4 regions of the Shewanella sp. LZH-2 genome follow, and region 2 is predicted to be linked to each of the others. Evidence: predicted binding sites of a transcription regulator. Region 2 holds the regulator's gene; each other region holds the start of a gene.
What was found. The regulator MetJ, encoded in region 2, represses methionine synthesis genes. The targets are predictions, from matches to a motif close to TAGACGTCTAGACGTCTA.

Region 1: msrA (peptide-methionine (S)-S-oxide reductase MsrA) is a predicted target of MetJ. The motif match lies at 3,690-3,707, and genes of this name have one in related genera.
Region 3: metK (methionine adenosyltransferase) is a predicted target of MetJ. The motif match lies at 2,973-2,990, and genes of this name have one in related genera.
Region 4: metE (5-methyltetrahydropteroyltriglutamate--homocysteine S-methyltransferase) is a predicted target of MetJ. The motif match lies at 3,242-3,259, and genes of this name have one in related genera.

Annotation. Positions count from the first base shown of each region.
Region 1 covers NZ_CP069350.1:2,219,213-2,226,621, forward strand. The annotation lists gene JM642_RS09935 (alpha/beta fold hydrolase) at 1-509, opposite strand, end outside; gene seqA (replication initiation negative regulator SeqA) at 802-1,353, shown strand; gene pgm (phosphoglucomutase (alpha-D-glucose-1,6-bisphosphate-dependent)) at 1,424-3,076, shown strand; gene msrA (peptide-methionine (S)-S-oxide reductase MsrA) at 3,198-3,677, opposite strand; gene astE (succinylglutamate desuccinylase) at 3,957-4,991, shown strand; gene JM642_RS09960 (thiamine pyrophosphate-dependent dehydrogenase E1 component subunit alpha) at 5,154-6,332, shown strand; gene JM642_RS09965 (alpha-ketoacid dehydrogenase subunit beta) at 6,336-7,313, shown strand; gene JM642_RS09970 (dihydrolipoyllysine-residue acetyltransferase) at 7,323-7,409, shown strand, end outside.
Region 2 covers NZ_CP069350.1:658,421-665,829, reverse strand. The annotation lists gene JM642_RS03045 (bifunctional aspartate kinase/homoserine dehydrogenase II) at 1-875, opposite strand, end outside; gene metB (cystathionine gamma-synthase) at 887-2,050, opposite strand; gene metJ (met regulon transcriptional regulator MetJ) at 2,263-2,577, shown strand; gene JM642_RS03030 (sulfite exporter TauE/SafE family protein) at 2,685-3,428, shown strand; gene nrfD (NrfD/PsrC family molybdoenzyme membrane anchor subunit) at 3,604-4,548, opposite strand; gene JM642_RS03020 (4Fe-4S dicluster domain-containing protein) at 4,551-5,117, opposite strand; gene phsA (thiosulfate reductase PhsA) at 5,130-7,409, opposite strand, start outside.
Region 3 covers NZ_CP069350.1:3,723,029-3,730,437, forward strand. The annotation lists gene epd (erythrose-4-phosphate dehydrogenase) at 1-433, opposite strand, end outside; gene tkt (transketolase) at 562-2,556, opposite strand; gene metK (methionine adenosyltransferase) at 3,033-4,184, shown strand; gene JM642_RS16390 (sensor domain-containing diguanylate cyclase) at 4,335-5,306, opposite strand; gene JM642_RS16395 (hypothetical protein) at 5,630-5,974, opposite strand; gene JM642_RS16400 (EAL domain-containing protein) at 5,964-7,409, opposite strand, start outside.
Region 4 covers NZ_CP069350.1:3,853,316-3,860,724, forward strand. The annotation lists gene JM642_RS16930 (efflux RND transporter periplasmic adaptor subunit) at 1-486, opposite strand, end outside; gene metE (5-methyltetrahydropteroyltriglutamate--homocysteine S-methyltransferase) at 861-3,131, opposite strand; gene JM642_RS16940 (LysR family transcriptional regulator) at 3,332-4,237, shown strand; gene JM642_RS16945 (HDOD domain-containing protein) at 4,297-5,025, opposite strand; gene JM642_RS16950 (TonB-dependent receptor) at 5,287-7,248, opposite strand; cobalamin riboswitch at 7,357-7,409, opposite strand, start outside.

The sequences.
Region 1 (7,409 bases), 1.6 Mb from region 2:
TTCAATTTCCAACGAAACCCAGTGTCAGTTCGTTGGAGGTTTTTCAGTAAAAATTGTGCTGTTGCTTCATCTATTCCGCCAGCTTGTAAATGTGCTAAAGCGAAGCGGCGGTCTGTGTGGCCTTCAAGGGGTAAACTTTCAAGCGCGGCAAACACGGCATCATGCCGAGGTTGATAGGCGACGGGCGCAATATCGGCCGCAACTAAGCTGATGATACTATTTGGGTATGCGAGTGCGGTCGCCATGGCAATTTTTCCGCCCATGGAATGGCCTACGATATGGACACGCTCAAGCTCGAGTTCATCGAGTAAATCCACCATGGCCTTGGCTAAGCTAGGGTAATCCATTTGTTGCCAATGTTCACTTAAGCCGTGATTTGGCACATCAACGCGGATGACTTGATGATTGGCTTCGAGCACTTGGCCTAAGCTTTTAAGATTATCTAAATTACCAAAGAGTCCATGGATAAGGAGGACAGCCTCTCCTTGACCTGAGGATACAAAATTCATGAAATGCCTGCGCAGTGGTGCTTAACGTTGCGCGAATTGTGCCCCTAATACGTTAAGTTTGACAAGTTTCATCATTGTTTTTGGATTATCCCCCCGAACTTGCTGGCTTTTTCAGCGATTAATACCGTTGTGCTAATTTGATGTGCGATTTCACGCATTTTTGGATTAATGATGCTTTATCAGATTGATAGAGATAGATACACTGGGGCACGATCGCACAGATCCTTCGCAAGGATCGTTTGTGGTGCGTTTTGTCGGTTATGCCTATCGAATAACAAAGGATAATAAGGTTATGAAATACATCGAAGTGGATGAAGAGCTCTATCGTCATATTGCCAGCAAAACGGAACGTATTGGTGAGAGCGCCTCTGACATTCTCCGTCGATTACTCGGCCTGTCCGTTAATGCGATTGAACCAGCACAGCCACAGGCTATTAGCCAACCGAGTTTGGAGACTGCAACGCCTGAACCATCATTCACGCCACAAGCCGAACCCTCAGTATCTGTAGCTGATTTTAATCAATTGGTGGATGAACATAGGTTAGAGCAGCAAAAAGGCGCTGTGGGGCGATTCTTATTTTTGCTCGAGAGCCTGTATCAACTGAATAAACCGCAGTTTGCACAAATCTTACAGATCCAAGGGCGCGATCGTCTCTACTTTGCCCGCTCCCGTGAGGAGTTACTTAAGGCCAGCGCCACTGCAAATCCGAAGGAAATTGGCCAGACGGGTTTTTGGGTAACGACCAATAACAATACTGCAAAAAAACGGGCAATTTTAGCCGAGGCCTTGGTGCAATTTGGCTGTGATGCTGAAATTGCCAATGGCATTGCCGAACGCGTATAACGACTTATCGACGCCGCAATGATGCGGCGTTTCCATTTAATTAACCGATTTTCCGGTAGGAGAGGATCAGGTGGCAATACATCAACGGGCAGGACAAACCGCGAGTCAGACGGATCTGGTGAATATTCCAAAGCTGATGAGCCATTATTACAGCATCAAACCTAATGTGGATGCCGCTGAGCAGCGTGTCACGTTCGGTACGTCAGGTCACCGTGGCTCGGCGTTTCAAGGCAGCTTTAACCAAGATCATATTTGGGCGATTACTCAAGCCGTAATCGATTATCGTCAATCGGTGAATATCGAAGGGCCACTCTTTTTAGGTATCGATACCCACGCTTTATCTTATGCGGCTTACGTGTCAGCGATTGAAGTGTTAGCTGCCAATAAGATAACGGTGAATATTCAGCAAAATGATGGTTTTACGCCAACACCTGTGGTGTCCCATGCCATTATTTGCGCTAATCGCGAAGCGGCGCTGAGTGGTGCAGCTTTAAGCGATGGCCTCATTATTACACCGTCCCATAATCCGCCGCAGGATGGTGGGATTAAATACAATCCACCCCACGGCGGTCCTGCAGAGGGCAATATCACCGCGTGGATTGAGTCCCGCGCTAATGATTACCTGTGCACTGCACTTAAGGGCGTTAATAAGCTCGCTTATGCTGATGCATTGGCATCGGGTTATGTGCATGCCATCGATTTAATCACACCTTATGTGGCGGATTTAGACAATGTTGTTGATATGCATGCCATTGCTAAAGCCAAACTTAAGTTGGGTGTCGATCCATTAGGCGGTTCGGGTATCCATTATTGGGCACCGATCGCCAAGCACTATGGCATTGATATCACCTTAGTTAACGATAAGGTCGACCCAAGCTTTAGCTTTATGTCACTGGATAAAGACGGCAAGATCCGCATGGATTGTTCATCGCCCTACGCGATGGCAGGTTTACTGGCTCACAAAGAATCCTTCGATTTATGCGTGGGTAATGACCCAGACTACGACAGACACGGTATCGTGTGTCCGTGCACTGGACTTATGGACCCCAACCATTATTTAGCGGTAGCGATTGATTATCTGTTAACCCATAGACCAGAATGGAGCGCTAGCTTGGCCATTGGTAAGACATTGGTATCAAGCGCGCTTATCGATAAAATCTGTGCCTTCCATGGCAAAAAATTACTCGAGGTGCCCGTTGGCTTTAAGTGGTTCGTCGATGGTTTAGCTGATGCAAGTATTGCCTTTGGCGGAGAGGAGAGTGCGGGAGCGGCCTTCCTACGCCGCGACGGCACGACTTGGTGTACCGATAAAGACGGCTTTATTTTAGTGCTGCTCGCAGCCGAAATGCTTGCGGTCACAGGTAAAACGCCTGGTCAACGCCATCAAGAATTAGTGGCGCAGTTCGGTCAAAGCTTCTACATGCGTATCGATAGTCCGATTAGCCTTGAGAACAAAGCCAAATTTGCCAAGCTTAATGCCGAGACCTTAAACGCCACTACGCTGGCGGGTGAGAACATTGAGGCTGTATTGACCCATGCACCTGGCAATAATGCTTCAATTGGTGGCATTAAAGTGACCACGGCCAATGGTTGGTTTGCTGCGCGGCCATCGGGCACTGAGGCGTTATTCAAGATTTACGGTGAGAGCTTTATCAGTGAGCAACATCTTGCCGATATCATTAAGGACGCACAAGCCCTGATCGATAAGGCCCTCAGCGCCTGATTTAGCGTTTACGCATTCTTTTTACCGATAAAAAAACGCACTCATCGAAATCCTACGAGTGCGTTTTTATTTGCAGCGATTGTAAGGTCAAATTATTCAGGTTTGAGCTTAATCGCTAAGCCTAGTACTCGATATGGCAACTTGGTAAGTTATTCTTATCGATATAGTTTTGGTGATATTCCTCTGCCACATGGAATTGCTGTAACGGCACAATCTCAGTGACGATATGACGTAATCCCCAACGACCTGAACGGGCAAAGGCCAGTTTTGAGGCTTCTGCCGCCGCTTTTTGCTCACGATCATGGAAGAAAATGGTACTGCGGTATTGAGTACCAATATCGCCGCCCTGCATATTGAGCGTGGTCGGGTTGTGGTTTTTCCAAAACACATCCAGTAACTCGTCGTAACTGACAATCGCAGGGTCAAATTCTACTTGTACGACTTCAGCATGGCCTGTCTTACCTTTTTTGACTTCCTCATAGGTGGTCGCTTCGTTATTGCCACCCATATAGCCGCAGGTCGCGTTGGTCACGCCGTTGACTTGTCTAAAGAAATACTCCACGCCCCAAAAACAGCCGGCACCGAAAGTTGCTAACGCCATGATAAATCCTGATAGAAGTCTAGATGGCTAAGGATTGTGATAAAACTCATGCCTAAAAGCAAGTGTGTCGACAAAATTAATCCTATGTCGACCAAATGCGGCTAAGATGCTGTTGTTTTGCCGCGAAATGCGCTTGTTTGACCAGAATGACAGAGTAACGGCCCAAAAACTTGTGTTAGTATGGATGCGCTTTTTAAGGTGGGTAGTGATAAGTGCAATGAAACAGGCAGTTATTGCCATAACGACTCGCCTCTAACACGCTATTATAAGGAGAATTCTGTGTTACAAGCTCTGTTAGATTCGAAGGATTTTCTCGCGCTGACCCTCGCTAATCCTGAAACCCTCGGGGATGAGTTTAGTTTCGCCTTAGGAGAACATACTCGAGTAGAGGTGTGGGACACGGGCGTCATCGTCTTTGAGCCTGCACAGGCCCAAGGTAAGGATGTCATTCTCTCCTGCGGTGTCCACGGTAATGAAACCGCCCCCATCGAACTCTGCAATACCTTAATCAAACAGCTTCTCCAACAAAAAATCATCGCCAAACAACGCACGCTCTTTCTTATTGGTAACCCTTTAGCGATTAATAACGGCACTCGCATTATCGACGAGAACATGAATCGTCTCTTTAGTGGCGAGCATTCAAATCCTCCGGGATTAGTGAATCCTGAGCGGGTGCGGGCAAAAAAATTAGAAGCCTATGTTGACCGCTTCTTTAAGGGCGCAGCCGCAGGGCGCCAGCGAATTCACTACGATTTACACACGGCGATGCGGGCGTCTAAACACGAAAAGTTTGCGATTTATCCCTATCGTCCCGGCCGTGCTTACAGCGCCGAGCAAATCATGTTTTTAGCGGCCAGTGGCGTCGATACTGTGTTATTTCACCATGAGCCGACAACTACTTTTAGTTATTTTTCCTCCGAGCAATATGGCGCCGATGCCTTTACCATTGAATTAGGTAAGGTGTATCCCATGGGGCAAAACGATATGACGCGTTTTATTGCCGCCCAAGAGATGTTTATGCGTCTTATCACAGACAAACCCTTAGCGCTTGAGCCATTCTCAGCGGATAAGGTGAATCTGTATCAAGTGTGTCGGGTGATCAACAAACATTTTGATGATTTTGAATTTACCTTCGCGACCGATGTCGAAAATTTCCGAGCTTTCCCTAAAGGCTTTGTATTGGCCCGAGAGGGTGGGCAGGAAATTAAAGTCGAACAGGAATTTGAAGCGATTGTCTTCCCCAATGCTAAGGTGCCCATCGGCAATCGCACTGTGATTTGCCTGATCCCTTCAGTCGCGCCAGATGTTCGCTAGTTTTGTAAAGCATTATATACATGCCCACAGGGGATTAGTTGTCGTTTGAACTGTGCCAACGGTTGATAGGTAGTTTACGTTAACGTAATGTTCATCCGGCATATTCGTATAAATTAGGCGCAGTGGTTCTTCTGCTGCGTAACGAGATAACAAGAGCACAATATGAGCAAAGCAACACTCAACACTGATACAGTGCACCGTGTCGGCTTCTTGGATAAGGCATCGCTTCACATTCCTATCCTTCGAATTCTACAAGCAGACGGCACTACCTATGAAACCGCGGTTTTGCCTGTAATAGATGAAGCCTTAGCCACCAAAATTTATGATACTTGCGTGTTCACGCGAGTACTCGATGAACGTATGCTTGGCGCACAGCGTCAGGGACGGATCAGCTTCTATATGACCTGCACCGGTGAAGAAGCCGCGATCGTCGGTAGCGTGGCCGCACTTGATCAAGAAGATGTGATCCTCGCGCAATACCGTGAACATGCGGCGCTACGTTATCGCGGCTTTACCACTGAACAGTTTATGAACCAAATGTTCAGCAATGAGAAGGACTTAGGTAAAGGTCGCCAAATGCCAATCCACTACGGCTGCGCGGCGTTAAACTACCAAACCATTTCATCGCCATTGGCCACTCAAATTCCGCAAGCGACAGGTGTCGGTTATAGCCTGAAAATGCAGGGCAAACGTAATGTTGCTGTCTGTTATTTCGGTGAAGGCGCTGCATCTGAAGGCGATTTCCATGCCGGATTGAATATGGCAGCGGTGTTAAAATGCCCCGTGATTTTCTTCTGCCGTAACAATGGTTATGCCATTTCTACCCCAACGGAAGAGCAATTTGCCGGTAACGGTATTGCCAGTCGTGGCGTGGGTTACGGCATGCACACCATTCGCGTCGACGGTAACGATATGCTGGCGGTGTTAGCGGCGACACAACAGGCGCGTGCCTATGCGATTGAGCACAATGCCCCCGTGTTGATTGAAGCTATGACTTATCGTCTGGGCGCCCACTCATCTTCTGACGATCCTTCGGGTTATCGCTCAAAAGAAGAAGAGGCGAAATGGCAACAACACGATCCGGTCAAACGCTTTAAGTTGTGGCTGATTAATAAAGGCTGGTTAGCTGAAGCCGATGATGTCCAGCGTTACGAAAAGTACCGTGAAGAAGTGTTAGCCGCCGTTAAAGTCGCGGAAAAATTACCTATCCCTATGCTGGATGAGATTATTGAAGACGTGTACGACAAGCCAACGCCTGCGCTTAAAAAGCAACTGAGCGATCTTAAAGAACACATCAAGAAATATCCGCAATCCTATCCCAAAAGTGCAGGGAGGCTATAAGCCGTGGCAGAAATGAATATGTTACAGGCCGTCAATGAGGCCTTGTCAATCGCCATGCAAGCTGATGAGCGCATGGTGGTATTTGGTGAAGACGTTGGCCACTTTGGCGGCGTGTTTCGCGCAACTTCTGGTTTGCAGGAAAAGTTTGGTCGCAGCCGCTGCTTTAACACGCCACTGACTGAGCAAGGTATTGCGGGTTTTGCCAACGGGTTAGCCTCTAATGGTATGACTGCCGTAGCGGAAATCCAGTTTGCTGATTACATCTTTCCGGCGTTTGACCAGATCGTAAACGAGTCGGCTAAATTCCGTTACCGCAGCGGTAATGAGTTTAATGTGGGAAGTCTAGTGTTCCGTACACCCTATGGTGGTGGTATTGCGGGCGGCCATTATCATTCACAATCGCCAGAAGCCTATTTTACCCAAACCCCAGGCTTAAAAGTGGTTGTGCCGCGTAATCCTGCTCAAGCCAAAGGTTTATTATTAGCCTCTATTCGCGATAAAAACCCTGTGGTGTTCTTCGAGCCTAAGCGTTTATACCGTGCTTCTGTGGGGGAAGTCCCTGCGGGCGATTATGAAATCGAGCTGGGTAAAGCCGAAGTGGTGCGTGAAGGGAAAGACATCACGTTAGTGGCCTGGGGCGCACAGATGGAAATCATCGAAAAAGCGGCCGACATGGCAGCTAAAGAGGGGATTTCCTGCGAAATTATCGACCTGCGTACACTCGCGCCTTGGGATGTTGATACCGTTGCCGATTCTGTGAAGAAGACAGGCCGCTTATTGATCAACCACGAAGCGCCATTAACGGGTGGTTTTGCGGGTGAAATTGCGGCCACCATTCAGCAGGAATGTTTCTTGTATTTAGAATCACCTATCAGCCGTGTATGTGGTCTAGATACCCCATATCCACTGGTCCACGAAAAAGAATATATGCCCGATGCGCTCAAAACCTTTGAAGCCATTAAGGCATCAGTGAACTTCTAGGAGTCCGGTATGATTAAAGATTTTATTTTGCCGGACATTGGTGAAGGCGTTGTCGAGTGCGAATTAGTCGAGTGGTTGGTGCAAGAGGGCGACACG
Region 2 (7,409 bases):
GGCGCAATCAGGGTAAAGTCGGTATGGGAGGCGTAGCTTGAACGCACGGCTAGGCTCACCTCAGTGTTAAACAGCGGCTGTAAGGTGCGTGAATGGAGTACTGGCGAGCCTAAACGCGCCAAGCGGTCGGCTTCGGCGAGGGACATGCTCTTGAGTAATTTCGCATCGTTGATCTTATTCGGATCGGCGTTAAATACCCCTTCAACGTCGGTCCAAATGGTCACGCGCTCAATGTCGGCAAGGCTGGCAATTAAGCTGGCGCTAAAGTCAGAGCCATTGCGACCCAATAGCAAGGTATCGCCACGCTCGTTGGCGCAGATAAAACCGGTGATCACTAGGCGCTCGTTAGGGTGTGCGGCCAGTAAGGCTTGTACTTTAGCGCGGGATTCTTGCACACGGATTTGCGGCACGGCGGCCTCATCTGCCACTAAAATCGAGCAGGCATCCACATGGCTTGCGGCCACGCCCGATTCACGCAGCAGCGCTGCCATCAGGCGCGCCGACCAACGCTCACCAAAACTCACCACATGGTTAATTTGGTAATCGTTGCGTACATCTAAAGATAATAGACTGATTAACTGAGCTTTATCCGTGGTTAAACGCTCGCGTAAATCCCGCGCTTGCTCGTTAGATAATAATTGCTCAATCAAGCCTTGCTGATAGCTGATAAGGACTTGTAATTCTTCTTGCCATAATTGGTTGCTATCGCGCAGGGACAATAATTTATATAAAAAGTTAGTGGTTTTACCCGCGGCAGACACCACCACTAGATCATCACTATGGCCATGGGTTAACAGAATATGGGCGACTCGGCGGTAACAATCGGCATCGGCTAAGCTGGAACCACCAAATTTATGTAAGTGACAACGTGCCATCTATTATTCCTCTACTGACAAGCCGCTACGGCGGCCAATCCTGCTTGAATATCTGCAACTAAGTCGTCGGCATCTTCAATACCAACCGACAAACGTAATAGGGTGTCTTTAATGCCAGCTTCAAAACGCGCCTGCGGCTCCATCGCCCTGTGGGTCATGGTCGCGGGCACGGCTACGAGACTCTCAACGCCACCTAAACTCTCAGCCACGCTGAATAAACTTAACGCATCTAAAAAGGCGACCACTTCGGCCTCGCCGCCCTTAAGCTCAAAACTCAGCATAGCGCCAAAACCTTTTTGTTGCTTGGCGGCAATGGCATGGCCGGGATGATCCGCAAGACCTGGGTAATACACTTTACTCACGACGGGGCTGTTACTCAGTAACTCCACAATCCGCTCGGCATTACTTTGGTGCTCACGAATGCGCACAGCTAAAGTACGCAGGCCGCGCAGGGTTTGATAACTGTCAAAGGCAGAACCGGTTAAGCCTAAGGTGTTCGACCACCAATGTAAGATCTCACCGAGTTGAGGGTCTTTGGCGATCACCGCGCCGCCCACCACATCGCTATGGCCATTAATGTATTTAGTGGTGGAGTGGATAACGATATCGGCGCCGAGCAATAGCGGTTGCTGCAAAATCGGCGAGAGGAAAGTGTTGTCCACTATCACTAACGCACCTACGGCGTGGCTTGCCTTGGCAATAGCTTCGATATCAACCACCCGCAGTAATGGGTTGGATGGGGTTTCAATCCACACCATTTTAGGCTGCTGGGCAATCGCTTGCTCAAGTGCTTGGCTGTCGGTTTGATCGACCACCAGCAGTTTAAATTGGCCTTTTTTCGCGAGGTTGGTGAATAAACGGTAAGAGCCACCGTAGCAATCGTGGGGCACCACCAGTAAATCATCTGGGCCCAGTAAAGTGGTCACTAAGGTAATGGCTGCCATGCCAGTACAAGTCACGATACCGGTTGCGCCCTTTTCCAGCTTAGCTAAGGCATCGCCTAAGATGCTGCGGGTAGGATTGCCGGAACGGCTGTAATCAAATTCGCGAGGATTTTTATGACCATCGAAGGCGTAATTAGTCGACAAATAAATCGGTGGCACAACTGCGCCATATTGAGTATCGCTTTCGATACCCTGACGCACTGCCAGTGTGGCTAATTGACGCTCTGCCATGGGTGGACTCCTAAATTCGGTAGACTGATAGAGATGTCTGGACGTCTAAATGTACCTAAGCCCAGTGGTATCGTCAATAGGCGTTAAGACGTTTAGACGTCTAAACATAAAGAAATCTGTTTGCAATCACTAAGAAATAGTAGCAATAATTTGACTGTAATCTGTAAGGGTTTAAAATCTGCCCCGAATTTAGCGTTATAACAGGTGAGTCAATGACTGAATGGAATGGGGAATACATCAGCCCCTATGCTGAACATGGCAAGAAGAATGAACAAGTAAAGAAAATTACTGTGTCTATTCCGCTCAAAGTGCTAAAAGTCCTCACGGATGAACGTACGCGTCGTCAGGTCAACAACCTGCGCCACGCAACGAATAGCGAACTGTTGTGCGAAGCATTTTTGCATGCCTACACCGGCCAGCCTCTGCCTGATGATGCCGATCTGTCGAAAGAGTGCCCAGACAGCATCCCCGCTGAAGCGAAGCGGTTGATGGACGAAATGGGGATCGAGTGGGAAGACATGGAATAACGCTTAAGCGTCCATAATCCTGCCGTAACTAATTATTAGGGATCGTTAATGCTCATCCGGCGTGGTGGGTTAAAGTAACGATCCCTATTTTGTTTTGATGGAATCCTATGTTCTCCTTGATCGATCCACAAACGCTTGCTATCGCGTCTGTGATTGTGTTTTTAGGTGCCCTCACCCAGAGTCTGATTGGGTTTGGCTTAGCCGTGGTCGCCAGTCCGTTGCTGTATATCGTCGATCCCCAATTAGTGCCTGCCCCCGTGATTGTGATGGGATTTTCCATCGCGCTACTCACCCTATTGCGTGAACGCGGCCATTTAGAATTCAATGGCTTGCAATACGCGCTCATCGGTCGAGTACCCGGAGGTTTTATCGGTGCTAGCCTATTACTGTTTGCGCCGCAGCCGATTCTTGGTTTGGCGATTGCGGCCATTGTGGCGGTCGCCGTGGTGCTCAGTTTGTATAAATTCAGCCTGCCGGTGAACAAAGCGACTCTGTTTGGCGCGGGAGTCGTCTCGGGGATCTTTGGCAATATCGCCGCCATTGGTGGCCCTCCGATGGCGATTTTATTGGCGGGTAAGGATGCTTCGCAGTTTCGCGCAGCGTTATCGGCCTTCTTTATCTTTAGTTCGACCATTGCCTTGGCGATTCTTGGGGTGACGGGCTTACTCGAAATCAAGCACTTTTGGCTGTCGCTAATGCTATTGCCCTCGGTCTTTTTAGGCTATCTCGTGGCGGGCAAACTGGTAGGCAGTATTGATAAACATAAGACCAAGATGGCGACCTTAGCCCTCTGCGCTATCAGCGCCTTAGTGCTTACGGTGAAATCTGTGATTGAGCTATTGCCGCAATAATTACCGCAATAATCCTCTGCCAATTGCCGCCATAAAAAAGCACCGTTACCGGTGCTTTTTGCTTGCAGGGATGCGTGTTGTAACCCATTTGAGTATCACTTAATCGTATTAAAGTAATACTCATATTTGTTGCGCTAGTTTGAATGCCATGGGTTAGAGCATTCGCTAACATCACTTAGCTCAGGTAGCTTTGGCCTGCATACACAATAAAGTGTCTCAGGGCGAGCACGCCAGTTAAGCTGGCACAGGCCACCATAATCATTGCGCCCTTAGTGTGGCGAGTCGCTGCGGGAAGCAGCATAAACAGCAATGGCACACCAAAGCCAATCCCGACGACACCAATCCAGAATACGCTTGCCCACACGCCAGAGGTGAGTGATGCCAGCGCCGCAGCCGCCGCACCGCCTTTAAAGTACAAGGCACAGAACAACATAAACAGGAACATGATTTCGATGGCCATCACTGGCAGCTCTAAGCCATGCATTTTAGCTAAGGTCTTGTCGTGGCTATCGGTTTTGAACATCACCAGCGCCAGCACCGCATTGGCCGCCGCACCCGCTGATAAACCAGATACCAAGAACAGTGCAGGCAATACCGCAGTGTTTAGCATCGGATAGGCATTCATCGCCGAGATTAAGAAGCCAGTGTAAGCGCCCACACCAATGGCGAGGACAAACAATAGCACTTCAATCAGCTTTCTAAAGGGCATCAGCAACTTAGCGATAGGCGCGAGGAAACCTAAGCCCCACTTTGGCAAATCGTCACGCAGTACTAAAATCGCGTAGGCAAATGCCAAGGGTGAGTAAGCCAGCAGCGCTAATACCCCAATCGCCATAACGGACTGGAAGTTGTAGTTAATTAAGATCAACCAAAAGTGGAAAGGCTTAGTTAAATCAAACACTAAACAAGCTAAGCCTAAGCTGATTGCCACAGGGCCAATAATCGCCGCGGCCTTGAGGATATTGCTCTCAACTTGCGTTTGTTCCTGATTGAACCAACGCAAACCAATGCCAATCAGCAAACTTCCGGCGGATAAACCCGCCATAAATAGATACACGGCGATGACCCAGTGCCAAGTGACGGGAGCATATTGCGCCATATCGCCCCAAGTATTGTTCATAATCAAATCCCCCCTCTTTTGGTAGGAACGCGATATACCCTAGGTTTAGTGCCTAAATGGGTCTTATCTTGGTAAGTGATCTTAGTGTTGAGCAGTGTGGCCACTTCACTTTGTGGATCGTTAGCATCGCCAAACACCAAGGCATCGGTCGGGCACACAGTCACACAGGCAGGCTCTTCACCCCGGGCCAAACGCGTGTCCTTACAGAAGTTACACTTGTCAGCCACTTTGGTTTCGGGATTCATAAAACGCACTTTGTAGGGACACGCCGCCACGCAGTACATACAACCCACACACTTGTCGCCGTGGATGGAAACAATGCCATCTTCGCCCACGTAGGCCGCGCCCGTTGGACACACCTTCACACAAGGCGCATCTTCACACTGCTGGCAAGACACCCTATGGTACTTAAAGTGCAGATTGGGCATTTCGCCATAGGGTCCTTCGACTCTCACCTGCAAACGGGTCACCCCTTCTGGAACGCCGTTTTCACTGCGGCAAGCCACGTTACAGGCTTGGCAGCCGATGCACTTGTTCTCATCGTGCACCATCACATATCTTTTCGTCATTTGAGCCTCCAATTAGCGTTTTGCCAGCGTGACGCCAGTGGTGTGTACCGTCATACCACACACAGGTGCGGTAACGTGGGGCAGTAAGTTTCCGCAGTGGATACCTTTGCCTGTCGCTCTAACCAACTCTTTGTTTTTAGAACCAAAGCCCATATAAGCAAACACGGTATCGGGGCGAATGCCTGGGGTGACTAACGCATGGCCTTCCTCTGTACCTACACTGCTGGTTAAGCGGATAGGGTCGCCATTGCTGATGCCTAATTTGCTCGCGGTATCTGGGTGAACCCACACGGCGTTATCCGACATCAAATTTGCCAGCATGGGCACATTGTGGGTCGCGCCATTGGTATGCACCGCCACCTTACCTTGGATAAAGTAGAGTTCATTTGGCTTTTTAAGCTGCACTTCGCGGAATTTAATGACACCACGTCCTGGCGCCATGGCTTCAACCTTGGCGGAGGTCAATTCAATCTTGCCGCTTGGGGTTTTAAAGCTGAGTAAACTGCCGTAGGTGCCGTCTTCATCCGCAGGTTTGGCATTGGCATAGGCCTTGGTAAATTCGGCCACCATTTTAGGTTCGCGCAACATAATCGGCTTACCGAAGCTGACAAAACCTTCGTCTTTGATCCGGCGCAGCAGCTCTGTGTCGCGGTTTACCTGCAACAGTTGCAGGGTCTCCATGTTTTCCCATGGATAGAATTCACTCAGCCCCAGTTTGTGGCCAATATCCTTAAAGATTTGCCATGACGGACGAGTGTCGCCTAGGGTTTCGACTACCCGTTGGCGCACATAGTAGGCAGGGTTTTTACCTGACTTGTCAGCGATTTCCTCATCGCGCTCAAGGTAGGTAGACTCAGGTAAAATCACATCGGCATAGGCCGCGGTTTCACTGATATACACATCGCACACGGCAACAAAGTCGAGCTTTTTCAAGGCTTCGACCACTCGCGCTCTGTCGGTCATGGTTTGCATTGGGTTAGTACGGGACATCACCCAGCCATGTAACTGATAAGGCACCGCGCTTAAGGTCGCATCGAGGACGGTTTGATAAATCCCGCCCGCAGACCACATCATGGCGTACTGTTCTTCCACTTGGTCGATACGTTTTGCCGCAGGCTTTGGCATATCTTTTACGCCGGGCTTACCCAGCACAGGAGCCACATCTTCACCCGCGAGCTTGTTATAATCACCAGGCTTTTGACCAAGGTAGATACCGCCCTTACGCTCGATATTACCAATCAAGATGTTGGCAGCGTAAAGCGCGCGGCGCATTTCAAACTCTTCGGTGGTAAAGGTGGCTCTGTGACCAAAATCCACTACAGCATGGGGCGCTTTAGCCGCATATTCACGGGCAATACGGCGAATATCTTTGGCGGGCACATCGGAGATCGTTTCGGCCCACTCAGGGGTATAGGCTTTTACTTCAGCGGCAAAGGTGTCAAAGCCTTCGACATAACGCTCAACAAAGGCCTTGTCGTAAAGGTTTTCTTCAATCAATACATGGCATAAGGCTAAAGCGACGGCCACGTCGGTACCAGGACGAATCGCGTACCATTCATCGGCTTTATCGGCAACCACAGAGAATCTTGGCTCGAACACCACCAACTTAGCGCCTTTATCCATTTGCGCCGCCATCATGCCACGGGTTTCGGACATGTTGATACCTTCGTACAGGTTATGGCCGAAGTTAATAATGTATTTTGAGTTACTTAAATCGCGTTTCACCTTAGTGCCAAACATGGCCATAGCAGCAATTTCATAACCGCCGGGGCAAGTAGATGCATGGGTAAAGGTATTTGGGCTACCAAACGCCGTGGCGAGGTGGAATAAGTGTTTTTCTTGCGAGCCAGATTTAGAGGAAAACGCTACCGCCTCTGGGCCGTGAGCTTGCTTGATTTTAGTGAGATTATCGGCAATCAGTTGATAGGCTTCATCCCAACTGATTTCAGCCCATTTACCCTCGCCACGCTCGCCAACCCGTTTTAGCGGTTTAACAATCCGCTGTGGATCGTACAGCAAACTATGACCAGCACCGCCGCGGGCACAGACTTTACCGCCAAAGGATTTAGCCGCCTTATTACCGCTGATAAAGACGTTTTTACCTTCAATCACCCGCGCTGAAATCGGGCAGCGGGTCGAGCACATCTCACAGATACTGGCAATTTCTTTGCCCATGCCCTTAAGCTGCTTGCTCTCTAATGCCGCTAAACTGCCCGGCAATAAGCTAGCTAATGCACATGTTGCACCGCTGGCCCCTGCGCCCTTTAAAAAAGTTCGCCTATTAAGCTCAAT
Region 3 (7,409 bases), 1.6 Mb from region 2:
CGGCGCGCAGTAAGTCTTGATTCACACCATAAACGATTGTGCCGTCGACATCGGCCGATGAAGGATGACTGATTAAGACTTGTTTGGCACCTGCGTGGATATGGGCCTCGCAGCTTTGGCGATCTAAAATGGCACCTGTCGCTTCATAGACAATATCGATGTCCATCTCGCGCCAAGGTAGCTTGGCTGGATCAGGTTCATGGAGAATTTTGATGACGTCATCGCCGATCAGCATCTGATCATCGACTAATTTGACTCTGGGCTGAAATCGACCGTGGGTAGTATCGTACTGGGTCAAATGGACAATGGCTTCAGGCTTAGCCAACTCATTGATTGCGACAATTTGGATTTGCTGGCGTTTTCCGGACTCATATAAAGCGCGAAGGATTGAGCGGCCAATACGACCATAACCATTGATTGCGACTCGGATCATTGAGGTCTTTATTTCCTCTTAACAATACTGCATATACAAAAACGGCCTGCAAACGATTGCAGGCCGCATTATACAGATTAACCTTTCAAAAGTTTAACCTTTTGTCGGTAATCCCATCACCTAAACAATTAGCCTAGTGATTTTGCAGCGTTCAGCACATTTTCAACGGTGAAACCGAAGTGCTTCAGCAGCACGTTGCCTGGCGCAGACTCACCAAAAGTAGTCATGCCCACAACTGTGCCTTCGAAACCAACATACTTGTACCAGAAGTCAGTATGGGCCGCTTCGATAGCAATACGTTTAGTCACGGCTTTTGGCAGTACAGATTCTTTGTAAGCAGCATCTTGCTTATCAAACTCAGTGTTTGATGGCATTGAAACAACGCGAACTTGTTTGCCTTGTTCAGTCAGGGCCGCAGCAGCTTCTACCGCCAATTGCACTTCACTACCAGTAGCGATCAGAATGTACTCAGGTGTACCTGCACAGTCTTGCAGTACGTAAGCGCCTTTTGCCACATTGGCTAATTGCTCAGCAGTACGTGCTTGAGCCTTCAGGTTTTGACGGCTGAAGATCAGTGATGTTGGAGCATGGCGACGTTCGATAGCCGCTTTCCACGCTACTGCGGTTTCAGCCGCGTCACATGGGCGCCATACGGCCATGTTTGGCGTCATACGCAGGTTAGCTAATTGCTCAACGGGTTGGTGAGTTGGGCCGTCTTCACCTTGACCGATAGAGTCATGGGTGTAAACGAAGATGTTTTGAATTCCCATCAGTGCAGACATACGTACAGCGTTGCGTGCGTATTCCATGAACATCATGAACGTCGCGCCGTAGTTGATAAAACCACCGTGCAGAGACACACCGTTCATGATGCCGCTCATACCGAATTCACGCACACCGTAGTACACGTAGTTACCCGCTGGATCGTCTTGAATCCCTTTAGAACCTGCCCACAAGGTGAGGTTAGAACCCGCTAAGTCTGCTGAACCGCCTAACAGTTCAGGCAGTATAGCGCCAAAGGCTGCAATCGCGTTTTGTGATGCTTTACGGCTCGCAATACCTTCGCCTTTGGCTTGGCATTCTTGGATAAAGGCTTGTGCTTTTTCTTCGAAATCGGCTGGTAATTCGCCTTTCAGTACACGGCGCTCATATTCTGCTGCCAGTTCTGGGTAAGCTTTAGCGTAAGCGGCGAATTTTTCGTTCCATGCCGCTTCACGGGCTGCCCCCACTTCTTTAGCATCCCAACCAGCGTATACATCGGCAGGGATTTCGAATGGCGCATGTGGCCAGCCTAAGAATTCACGGGCCGCGGCGATTTCCGCATCACCTAATGGCGCGCCGTGGCAATCGTGGCTGCCAGATTTGTTTGGCGAACCAAAACCGATAATGGTTTTGCAGCAGATCATGGTTGGTTTGTCGGTGACCGCTTTAGCCGCTTCGATAGCAGCGCGAATCGCATCGCTATCGTGACCATCTACGTTAGCAATCACATGCCAGCCGTATGATTCGAAACGTTTTGGCGTGTCATCGGTAAACCAGCCTTCAACATGACCGTCGATAGAGATGCCGTTGTCATCCCAAAATGCGATCAGTTTGCCTAGGCCTAAGGTACCAGCCAGAGAACACGCTTCGTGGGAAATACCTTCCATCAAGCAGCCATCGCCGAGGAAGCAGTAAGTGTAGTGGTCAACAATCTCGTGACCTTCACGGTTAAACTGTGCCGCTAAGGTTTTTTCTGCAATCGCCATACCCACAGCGTTGCTGATCCCCGCACCTAATGGACCCGTGGTGGTTTCAACACCTGGGGTGTAACCATATTCTGGGTGACCTGGGGTTTTAGAATGTAACTGGCGGAATTGCTTCAGTTCATCCATTGGCAGATCGTAGCCAGTGAGGTGTAATAAAGAGTAGATCAGCATAGAGCCGTGACCATTAGAGAGGATAAAGCGGTCTCTATCTACCCATTTCGGATTGTTCGGGTTGTGCTTAAGGAAATCATTCCACAGCACTTCAGCAATATCTGCCATGCCCATTGGGGCGCCTGGGTGGCCTGAGTTTGCTTTTTGAACTGCATCCATACTTAACGCACGGATTGCGTTGGCGAGTACTTTACGGGAAGACATGCTCTCTCCTGCTTAATTTGTGGGGTCTAGCGGGCAATTTGGACGCATATTTTCCCCTACATAGCGAAGCGACGCAAACGAAAATTCATCACAATCTCGCCTTACCATCGCCAATAGAACTTTTTGCGATAAAAAATGGCTTAAGGATGAACTATTCAAGCCAATGATTCGTAGTTTAAGTCGCTATGACAATACTCTGTACAATTTCCCCCAAAGCTCGTCTGGGTGGAAAAGAGGAAATGCCGCCGCGTATCCTTAACGGAATCAGATGGATTTTAAACACTTTTAATTAATTATTTTCAATCAGTTAAATGACTAACATGCTTTTTAGTTCAAATTTTAAAGCTGAGATTTACCTCACTAAGTACAGAAATATTTAGCTTTGGGGGTGTCATGGCGATGAAATTCCACTAAAATAGCCATCTAGATGTAGATGCTTCTACACGTTTGATTGCTAACAACGAGATTTTCCTACTATGGCAAAGCACTTGTTTACTTCTGAGTCGGTCTCAGAAGGTCATCCCGATAAAATTGCAGATCAGATTTCTGATGCTGTGCTAGACGCGATTCTGGCCCAAGATCCTAAAGCACGTGTCGCGTGCGAAACGTATGTCAAAACTGGCATGGTATTAGTAGGTGGCGAAGTGACCACCTCTGCCTGGGTTGATATTGAAGAGCTGACCCGTAAAACGGTTCGTGAAATTGGTTATATCCATTCTGATATGGGCTTCGATGCCGATTCTTGCGCCGTATTAAACGCGATTGGTAAACAGTCTCCAGACATCAACCAAGGTGTCGACCGCGCAGATCCAAAAGAGCAAGGTGCCGGCGACCAAGGGTTAATGTTTGGTTATGCCAGCAACGAAACTGACATTCTGATGCCAGCGCCTATTACTTATGCCCACGCATTAGTGAAGCGTCAATCAGAAGTGCGTAAAAACGGCACCCTGCCATGGCTACGCCCAGATGCGAAAAGCCAAGTGACCTTCGCTTACGAAGACAACAAGATTGTTGGTATCGATGCGATCGTACTGTCTACCCAACACAGCCCTGATATCGCCCAAGCGGATTTGATTGAAGGCGTGATGGAAACCATCATCAAACCAGTTCTGCCAGCACAATGGCTGAGCAAGGACACTAAATACTTCATCAACCCAACTGGCCGTTTCGTTATCGGTGGCCCGATGGGTGACTGTGGTTTAACCGGTCGTAAGATCATCGTAGATACCTACGGCGGTATGGCGCGTCACGGTGGTGGTGCATTCTCTGGTAAAGACCCATCAAAAGTAGACCGTAGTGCTGCTTACGCTGCCCGTTACGTTGCGAAAAACATCGTAGCAGCGGGTCTGGCAGACCGTTGTGAGATCCAAGTGTCTTACGCTATCGGTGTAGCTGAACCGACTTCTATCAGTGTTGAGACTTTCGGTACGGGTAAAGTATCTGAAGAAGTCTTAATCAAGTTAGTCCGTCAACACTTCGACCTGCGCCCATACGGCCTAACTGAAATGTTGAACTTAGCTCGTCCAATTTATCAAGCGACTGCCGCTTATGGTCACTTTGGCCGCAGCGAGTTCCCATGGGAAGCGACGGATAAAGCTGACGCACTGCGCGCCGATGCAGGTCTATAATCTGCATTATCTCCATGCTTTCGCTTGTAAAAAAACCGCCTAAGGGCGGTTTTTTGTTACCAATGACAAAGGTTACAACCTTTAACTTTTTAAAATGATAAGTACAATCGAATATTAGGTGACGAGTCTAGTATGGAGACTATCTTCCTATTATTCCGTAAAACAAGGCTCTAAATGCACACCATGGCAACAGTCTTTACCTGCCCGCTTAGCAACATATAACGCCGCATCGGCTGCGCTAAGTAACAGAGTTTCAGAATCACGAATTCCTGCACAGAGAGTCGCAACCCCAACACTCGCACTCAATCGAGTATCTCCCTCGATAACAATATCCAATGCTTTAATTGCTTGACAGATCTTCTCAGCAATCTGTTGAGCATTTTCTCTATCCGTATTGCCTAGGATTAACGCAAACTCGTCTCCCCCAAACCGGCAAGGTAAGTCAGCAGGACGTTGGCAGAAAGACTTCAACACTCTTCCCACCATCTGTAACGAATCATCCCCCATCTGATGGCCAAGGTGATCATTACATGCCTTGAAATTATCCAAATCCAGCATAAGAAGGGAAAGCGGGGTTTGCTCTCGCTGACTTCGACGCCACTCGTTGTGCAAAAAACGACTAAATAACCGCCTATTGGCTAAGCCAGTTAATGCATCGTGTTCAGATAAATCCGCTATCTCTAGCTCCAGTAGTTTACGCTCAGTAATATTGGCATGGGAAATAACGTAATAACCGGGTTCAACGCCTTGGCCTTGGACTGAGACAACTCGCATCAGAAAATATCTTAAGATATCAGGACTATGGCAAGGGTACTCCATAGAAAATCGCTCTTGGTCATGCTGAATAACTCGGCGAATACCCTCAAATGCGGTTAGTGCAAGCGGCTCATCAGAACCTGCACACACATTCATATAGTTTGTCCCAATCCAATTATAGCCCTTCGGCATACCATTTTGCTCGGCAAACCGATTCCATGAAAGATTGGTAAATTGTATGACACCTGTACTATCAATTACCGAAATTTGATCCTCCAGAGAATCTAGAAGAGCAGCCAGAAATTTGGCATGTTCGATAAAATGCGATCCATCACACCAATCATCATCCACCATGGCAGTGTACATCCCGCGCTAAAAACAATACAAATTTGATAAATAAGTAGGTTAAGTAAAGCAGCCAAATCCCAATACGCCAAGAATAAATACTCAAAAAGAGGTGCTAAATAACTTAATACTAATGAACAAATGAGCAAGTTATTATCAAGAACACTAAGTAACTAAGTTTACCATTATTAGGGCGTGTTGACGTTTCCACTTTTATAACAATTAGGCGCGATGTTATGCAGTGCAAAGTGCATGACGTGTCGTAATCCCTCGTTTGGCGAAATAAGAAACACAAAGCCACTGCAGAATTTATTATTCTAAGGAATATCAGAATTGTTTATGTTTTAGCAGTGGTCAAAATGGGCGTTTTGCATACACAGCAGATTTATCTGCGCAGCGGATAACAGTGCACACTCTTGTTCGCCAATTATCCTTGCACCTTGAACGACCTCAGGCGTTAAACATACTATAGCCGCACTGTAAGCATTGGTGCGGCCGCAATCGAGCCAACAATCTTCAATCTGTAACCAATAATGGGGGCGACTATCGTCGCAATCGACTTCAAATCCTCGGGCCTCACATTGCTGCAAGGCACACTCGGATAATAATACGCGCAGGTTGTCCCACGCCGATAAACTAGTCTGGGCATAGTTAGTCAACAAGATATTGACCAAGGATTTACTCACCATTTATCTCCAACCAAAAGGCTTTAGCATCGGGTCCTGGCATTGCCTTGGCATATAACCAACCTTGCACATAAGCAACACCAGCTTCTTTTACAAACTCGGCTTCAACACGGGTTTCAACACCCTCAGCTGTTAAGCTAAAACCTAAACTACTACAAAGTTTGCAAATTTGCAGATATAAAGTACGACCTTTAGGCTCACTGGCATTGGCGAGAATACTGCGATCTAGCTTAATACCATCAACATTGATTCGACTCAGTAGACTTAAACTCGAAAACCCAGTACCAAAATCATCCAACCAAAAACGGAAACCACACAGCTTAAGCTGTTTGATACTGCTATCAATGCGGCTTAGATCCAACATGAATGCCGATTCTAACATCTCAATTTCGACCTGATGAGCAACACTACCTAATCTATCATTCATAATCGCTAATAATTGACTATCGGTGATGTTATTGGGGTCAATATTGATACTGACCTTAGGAAAAAAGCCCTCTAATGCCCAACGAGCAAGATCTTCTGCAACGGTATTAATTACAAAACGATCAATAATGTGGGAATAGCCCGCACGTTGAAACGCATCAATAAAATAAGGGCCTTTTAAGGCCCCATACTCATCCCGAAGACGAATAAGAGCCTCAAATCCAACCACTTTACCATCAATTAAAGCAATCTTAGGTTGATAGTGAAGCTGCAATTCACCGGCTAACACCTCTTTGATGGTTTTCTCTAAATTAATTTCAGCCTTTAAAGACTCTGACTGTTTTTTTAGATAATGTGTTTCATTCATCAGCTCAATATCTGCTTGAAATTGAATCCTTTTGATAAGCTCACGATCGAACTCATAGTGTTCACTCATTAAAGAAAATCGCTGTACAAATGGTAGATAAATCAACACACCGATAGCTATCAAAAAGCATTGAAATATTACAGCACTAAAATGCCCACTCGCCATATAAGCATTAATAAATGGAGGTGTTATCCAAGGAAAGCTATGAGCATCAAATTCTAGAATACCTATACTGATGGCGCTATAGGCCAATATAAAATTAACTATGGGTGAGAGTATAAATGGCAATAATAATCTAGGGTTAAAAATAATAGGTAAACCATAAATCAATATTTCATTGATATTGAAAAATGCAAAGGGTGTTGCAATCTTAGCAATATGGCGTGTTGCACTGTCTTTAGAACTAATGAAAATAGCAATAATGAGCGATAAAGTCGCCCCGCTGCCACCGTAAAGAATAAACAAATCCATAAATTGACTAGCGGTTAGATTAGGTACAACCTCAGTCAAGCCATTATCGACACCTATTAACAGTAGATATGCATTATCACCGTGCACTCCGAAGCTCCAGAGCACATGGGTTAATAAAATACGGATAAACAATTGGATCCCAATACTCGCGGTTTGCAAAGTATCAATTAGTGG
Region 4 (7,409 bases), 1.4 Mb from region 2:
CTGCTCAAGCTCGGCTTGATACACCGTGAGCGTGGCTTCGGCGGCTTCAAAGTCTGCGCGGGAGCTGGCCTTATCGGCGAGCATTTGCTGCTGACGGGTATATTCGAGTTTTGCCTGACGAATTTGCGCCTGCTTAGCACGATACTGGGCATTGATGTTTTTAAGGGATGCCAGCGCATTTTGCAGGTTGTTTTGCTGGGCAAGACTGTCGATTTGCGCGATAAGATCGCCCTTTTTCACCTCTTGGCCTAGCTCCACAGGCAAACTCAGAATTTGCCCTGAGACCTGCGCGCCCACACTCACCAGCTTGGAGGCCTGCAACATGCCGTTGGCGAGCACCGAGTTTTCAATATCGCCGCGTCTAACGGGTTCAGTCACATAGCTTGGAGCCGCCTCGGGTTTATGTAGCAGAAAATAAGCGCCGCCCCCAAGGAGGATGAGGCCGCTTAGGATCAATATCAATTTACGCTTTGAGGATTTTTTCATCTGAATCTAGGTGTCCATCAATGCCAATGGGCGCAAGCGTGTATCTTGCGGGAAGAAAAATAGTGCTGTCAGTATATAGAGTTAGCTAAGCACAGTAGACGAAGGAAGTGTCGATATCAGGTAAAGATTTGCAAATATCTGTGTAGAAGTTTGCGCCCTAGACCTTTAAATATACGGATAAAACGTTGAACCATATAAATCCATGTTACTTGAGATTATCTGCATACCTCAAACTAAAGGGTCATGGCGTGAAACGCTGATTTTTATAAGCAAAGGTTTGTATAAACAACCAATAGCAAAACAGGGATACCTTAGGTATCCCTGTTGTTTACGTAAAGCAGTTGTGGCATTTATTACTCAGATATCACAAACACTTAGCCAAGGCGGCGACGCAATTCACGGGTCGCATCGACCATGTTTTTCAGCGCGGGTTCGACTTCAGCCCAAGTGCGTGTCTTAAGGCCGCAATCGGGGTTAACCCACAGTTGGCGCACTGGCACTTTTTGCGCCGCTTTTTCGATAAGGTGCACCATGGCCTCAACACTTGGTGTATTGGGCGAGTGGATATCGTAAACGCCAGGGCCAATTTCATTTGGATATTCAAAATCTTCAAAGGCGTTGAGCAGTTCCATGCGTGAACGGGAAGTCTCGATGGTGATCACGTCCGCATCCATGGCGGCAATCGCGGCAATCGTATCGTTAAACTCGCTGTAACACATATGGGTGTGGATTTGGGTTTCATCAATCACACCCGCCGCACTCAGTTTAAAGGCATTCACCGCCCAATCTAAGTAAGCTTGCCACTCGCTTTGCTTTAATGGCAATCCTTCGCGGAAGGCTGGCTCATCAATTTGAATAATGCCAATACCCGCATTTTGTAAATCCACCACTTCATCACGAATAGCCAGCGCCAATTGGGTGGCAATGGTATCGCGGCTGATATCTTCACGGGCAAACGACCAATGTAGAATCGTCACCGGCCCCGTTAGCATGCCTTTGACAGGTTTGTCCGTCAGGCTCTGGGCAAATACCGCCCAATCAACCGTCATGGCTTTCGGGCGACTCACATCGCCATAAATTAATGGCGGCTTCACGCAGCGAGAACCATAACTCTGCACCCACCCATTTTTGGTAAAGCCCACGCCTTCGAGCTGCTCGCCGAAGTATTCCACCATGTCATTACGCTCGGCTTCACCGTGCACCAGCACATCGATACCGAGCTTAAGCTGGCGGTCGATAGTATCGCGGGTCACTTGCTGCAACTGCTCAGTATATTGGGCATCGCTTAGCTCACCCTTGCGCCAGCGGCTACGTAGTCCGCGGATTGCCGGTGTTTGTGGGAATGAGCCAATCGTAGTCGTTGGCAACAATGGCAAACGATACTTACGCTGCTGCACCACTTGGCGCTCAGTAAATTCACTCACCCGTTCATAGTCGGCTGGGGTCAGCGCAGCGACACGGGCGATCACTTTAGCATCCGCCGCCTGTGCCTTAGCCTCACGGCGAGCCACGCAGGAGTTAACTATCGCTTTGGCCGCGACAGACTCAGGGGCCTGCAACAATTGGCGCACATTTGCCAGTTCCAACAGCTTTTGCTTGGCAAACGCAAGCTGCTGACGCAGCGTCGGCGTGAGCGTTGTCTCTACCTCTAAATCCACAGGGCTGTGCAGCAGTGAACACGAAGTGCCAATCCATAGGCGCGCTCCTAAGTCTCGGGCAACACCGCCGATACGCTCAACAATCAGGTCAACCTCCGCCGCCCACACGTTACGGCCATTAACTACACCCGCCGACAGAATTTGATCTGGTCTTAATGCATTAGCAAACAAGGCCAATTGTTCAGGGGCAGTCACTAAATCTAGGTGCACCCCCGCCACCGGCAGCGCGGAAACCAATGCCTGATGATGGCTAATGCTGCCATAGTAACTGGTGAGTAAAATCTTCACTTGAGCCGTTTTAAGCGCTTGATAAGCTTGGCTAATCGCTGCTTGCCAATCGGCGGCTAATTCGAGTGCCAGAATCGGTTCTTCAAGTTGCACCCAAGTTACGCCCTGCGCAGCAAAACGCGCAAGAATGTCGGCATAAGCCTTTACTAGATTGGGCAATAAACTCAGCTTATCGAAATCCTGACCTACAGTTTTGGCCAGATACAAGTAACTCACAGGGCCTAACAACACAGGCTTGGCTTGATAACCCAGCGCCTGCGCCTCGGCCACTTCATCAAATAACTGCTCATAGGCGATAGAGAACACTTGGTCTTGCTTAAGCTCTGGCACTAAGTAGTGATAGTTAGTGTTGAAATACTTAGTCATTTCCGAGGCTGGCGCATCGGTGCCACTTGGTGCACGACCACGGGCAACGCGGAATAAGGTATCAAGATCGATAGCACCCTCGCCACGGTGGCGATCGGGGATAGCGTTTAAGGTCGCACTCAGGGTTAACACTTGATCGTAAAAGGCAAAATCCCCTACAGGTACTTGCTCTATCCCTGCGTCCACTTGCCATTGCCAATGAGTGCGGCGTAACTCCCTAGCCACCTCATGCAGTTCAGCTTGAGTGCTCTCACCACGCCAGTATTTTTCAAGGGCAAACTTTAATTCACGACGACGCCCGATACGGGGAAAACCAAGACTGTTTAATTGCATACCATATCTTCCTTTATTTGAGATAAGCCATATTCGGCACTTGCACCCAGTAGATGGTGTTTTCTTGGCAACTTTTCGCATTTAAGCCTAGATAAATCACAATGGGCGTCTGGACGTCTAGAAGTTTATTGTGATAGTCTCTATGCCAGCAACCGAATTGATTTCAAGCACAACATGAGCGAAATTCACTTGGAGTGATCATGATCGAACTAAGACATCTGCGAACCTTAATGGCACTGAAGGAAAGTGGCAGCTTGGCGGGCGCAGCCAAAAAACGTTTTGTCACTCAATCGGCTCTCTCCCATCAAATTAAGGAGTTAGAGCAACGAATTAACTCGCCCATTTTTGTGCGTAAAAGCAAACCGCTCTCCTTTACTCAGGAAGGTGCACGCCTGCTGCACCTCGCCGAAGAGATCCTGCCTAAGGTGTTAGAGACGGAAACCGATCTCAAAAATGGGCTGGAAACTGAAACCAATCAGCTCAGAGTTGGCATTGAATGCCACAGCTGTTTTCGCTGGTTAATGCCAGTGATGGAACAATTTAGGCAAGATCATCCCCAAGCCGAGTTAGATCTCTCAAGCCGTCATCTATTCGACTCGCTCAATGCCCTAGAAATGGGCGAACTCGATATAGTGCTGACCTCAGATCCCGTGCCAGGTCACTCGCTCGCCTATCAGCATTTGTTTGATTTTGAAGTGAAGTTAGTGGTTGCTAAGGATCATCCCTTAGCGAAAGAAGCCTATGTTGCGCCTAAGCAATTGGCGCGCTTGCCGATAATCAGTTATCCGGTGCCACTGGCGCGTTTAGATATTTACCGTCACTTTTTAGAACCCGCGGGCATAGAAGCCGGCGAGCAAAAAACCTGTGATTTGACCATGATGTTATTGCAGCGCATCGCCTGTAAGGACGGTATCGCCGCCCTGCCCAATTGGTCGATTAATGAAGGGCATGGTTTAAGTCTCGCCACCGTCAAACTGGGGCAAGAAGGCTTAAAACGCCCACTATTTGGTGCCTATCGACGCCACAGTGCGAACTCGGCCTTAGTGCAAAACTGGCTGCAATTGGTGGCAAGCGAAGGCTTAGCCCGCCAGCAAAAATCCAATTAAGCTTTGAAATGTTTAACAAAAAAGCCTGCAATCGCAGGCTTTGTTTTTATGGGCGGTGCTTAGAGCGGGTTAAGCAATAAACCACGCATTGACAATACTCGGCGCAGAATTAACCCGGGGGAATTTTGATTACGGGTCTGGCGCAGATTGTGGGCGATCATAAACTCTTGACGCAGATCTTGGTCAAGATCTAAGGCTTCAAAGGCTTCGATGGTTAAGGTTTGTTGCTGATTATCGATCAAAGACTTAATCACACTTAGCGGGAAAGATTGCTCAGAGCTGGCATTCAAATAAGCAAATGCGGTTAAGGCAATAATCTGGCCGAACACACTAAACAGCGCCAAGGTTTGCACCTCATCGGGGTCGATATCGACATCCGGCATATCAACTAAGCTGTCAACCGCATCAGTTGCTATATTTTCCGTGAGTTTCCAATAACCTTGAACCAACTTCTTATAGGGTTGAGGCAATTCATCGAGGCGTTCTTTCAAATAAAATGTAAAGGCGTAACGGTAAATATTAACTTGGCCCAAACGAATTAAGGCATCTTTTAAAGAGCGAGACTTAGGGCTAACCACACCAGAAGCTTGCGCCGAATTACTGCGCATCAACATATGGGCCGCTAACGCGGGATCACTCGAAATAATATCGATCACATTACGAATATCGCCTTCGGCAAGAATGGCCTTTTTCAGTGGAATTAAGATCCCACGGCGGCCAATGACTTGCTCTTCATTCGCTATGATGGCTCTCACTTGAGTAAAAACCTGTTGCTCAAGATCTGTCATAGGACACTTTACACCTGTTAATTAGCTATAAGATGATTCGAATACCGCTCACATCATACCCAAACTACAAAGAATTTCAGCACTAAGTCGTAGAATAATTGCGTTAACCCTAAAGATGATGTGCTTTACAGTATAAGCAACGACTTAGCCTATATTACACCCGTAAAAATGATTTTTCTCTGCACCCAACAGCAGAAATAACAAAGCCAGACAACGTCTGGCTTTAAAATGCGCTAAATCACTTAATTATCAGGATTCGGCTTAGAAGCGGTAGCCGACAGTCAAGCGAATATCACGGCCTCGGCCTGAGTAATAGCTATCACCCCAAATGCCACCGTAGTAACCCGAGCTAACATACTCTTTATCAAACAGGTTATCGATACGCAGGCTCGCTAACCAAGCATCACGGGTATAGTTAAGGGCTAGATTACCTAAAACATAGCTAGATAATTTATCGCCTTCGTTGCCGTTATCGCCTTCAATAAAACGATCGCCCGTGTAAATTGCCTCAGCAAATACTTGGAAATGCTCGGCAAAATCCATGCTGACATAACCGCGCCCCGTATGCTCCGCAACCCAAGACAATTGCTTGCCATCATTCACCCCATCGGTAAATTCGGCATCAATATAGTTATATTCCAAGCCTAAGGTGAGGGCTTGAGTGACCTGCCAATCCCAATCGGCACTCGCGCCATAGCGGCGTGAAGCATCGGCATTGACGTTGGCGCCTTGGAAGCTGCCACCAACAGGTTTTTCCGCACTCGGGTCGAAGACAATTTCATCTTCTAAATCGAGGCGATATAGGCTGACGCGTAGGCTTTGGCTAGCCACAGTCCAATCCCAACCCGCCTCATAGGAACGGCCTGTCTGTGGCTTTAAGCCATAGACATCTTTCGGGGTGTAAGCTTGCTCATCGACCTTAGCAAAGCGGAAGTTTTCATCGCCACGTAGATAGAATCTGTGCTCGGCGCTCGGACGGTAATTTAAACCGAACTCGAATGCGGTCGCATCTTCATCTAAATCGATGCCGTTTGGATACACATTGCCATCGACCAGATCGTCGGTCACCCGCGCATAACGGCCGCCCACTACATAGCTTAAGGTGTGGCTTAATGGCACAGTGGCTTGCAGGTAAGCACTTTGCATTTCCTGCACGTTGCTGCGCGCCATAGAGTCAAACTCGGCCTTACCACGGCTGATGTCTAAACCAGTGACTAGGTTTAGCTCACCTTGACGGGTGCTGTAATTAGCAAGTGCTTTAGGGCTAAACATCAGCAGCGAGCGAGTATTTTGGCTACCTGCGCCCCAGTTTAATGAGGTCACTAAGGTATCGCTGTAATCCAGATCCGCCGCTAAGGCCCAGTTTTGGTTAAGCTGATGCTGATAACCACTGCGTGCAGCCGTGGTCATCTCATGAACATATTCGCTTTTATTGGAAGACTGGCGTGGGTCTTCTTTGAACTGATTTACGGTCAACGAGCCCGGATTTTCACGGTCATCATCGTAGTAGCTGGTTTCAACAAAGAAAGAATCGGTAGCGGTTTTATATTGAATGCGGCCAAGGATAGAACCCGTTTCATTGGCGTTATGCTGACGATAGTTGTCACCTTGGTTGTAGCTTCCGGTCAAGAAATAGCGCCAATCCTTGTTGATTGCGCCAGACACATCGCCGCGACCTTCATAGGTATTAAAGCTACCGCCGGATAATTGCACGCTGCCACCGGTATTCTCAGGCGATTTAGTCACAATATTGATCACGCCACCCACGGCTTGATCGCCATAGAGCACGCCCGCACTGCCGGATAAAATCTCGATGCGTTCAACCTGATTTAAGGGAATTGCATTCAGGCTAGGCGCAGCAATATCAATGTTATTCAGACGGCGACCATCGAGCAAAATCAAGGTGTTGTTTACCGCTGTGCTGGCGCTAAAACCGCGCATCGCAAAGCTAGTACCAATATTGTTATCCGAAATTTGAATACCGCTCTGACCACGTAAGACGTCAGTCAAATTAGTCGCGCCACTCATTTCAATCGCCGCAGCATCAATCACATTCACATTAGCGGCAATATTTAACGGGGTCTTATCAGCACGGCCAATCACCACGATATGCTCATCGACGTTGGCGGCATGAGTTTCATCGGCAGCCACAGCGGGCGCGATAATTGATACACTGCAAAGGCTGCCAATCAGCAGCGCAATTTTGGTTGGATGTGTTCCCATTTTACCTTTAACTCCTACAAGGAAAACGGGGCATTAGCGCCACGATACCGTTGATTCAGTAGAAAACACTGATAGTCACTATCGCATTTTGAGATCTGCCCACCGAAATCTCAAAAACACCTTTAGGGCCGGTCTCCGGACTTAGGCTATATCCATCTCAA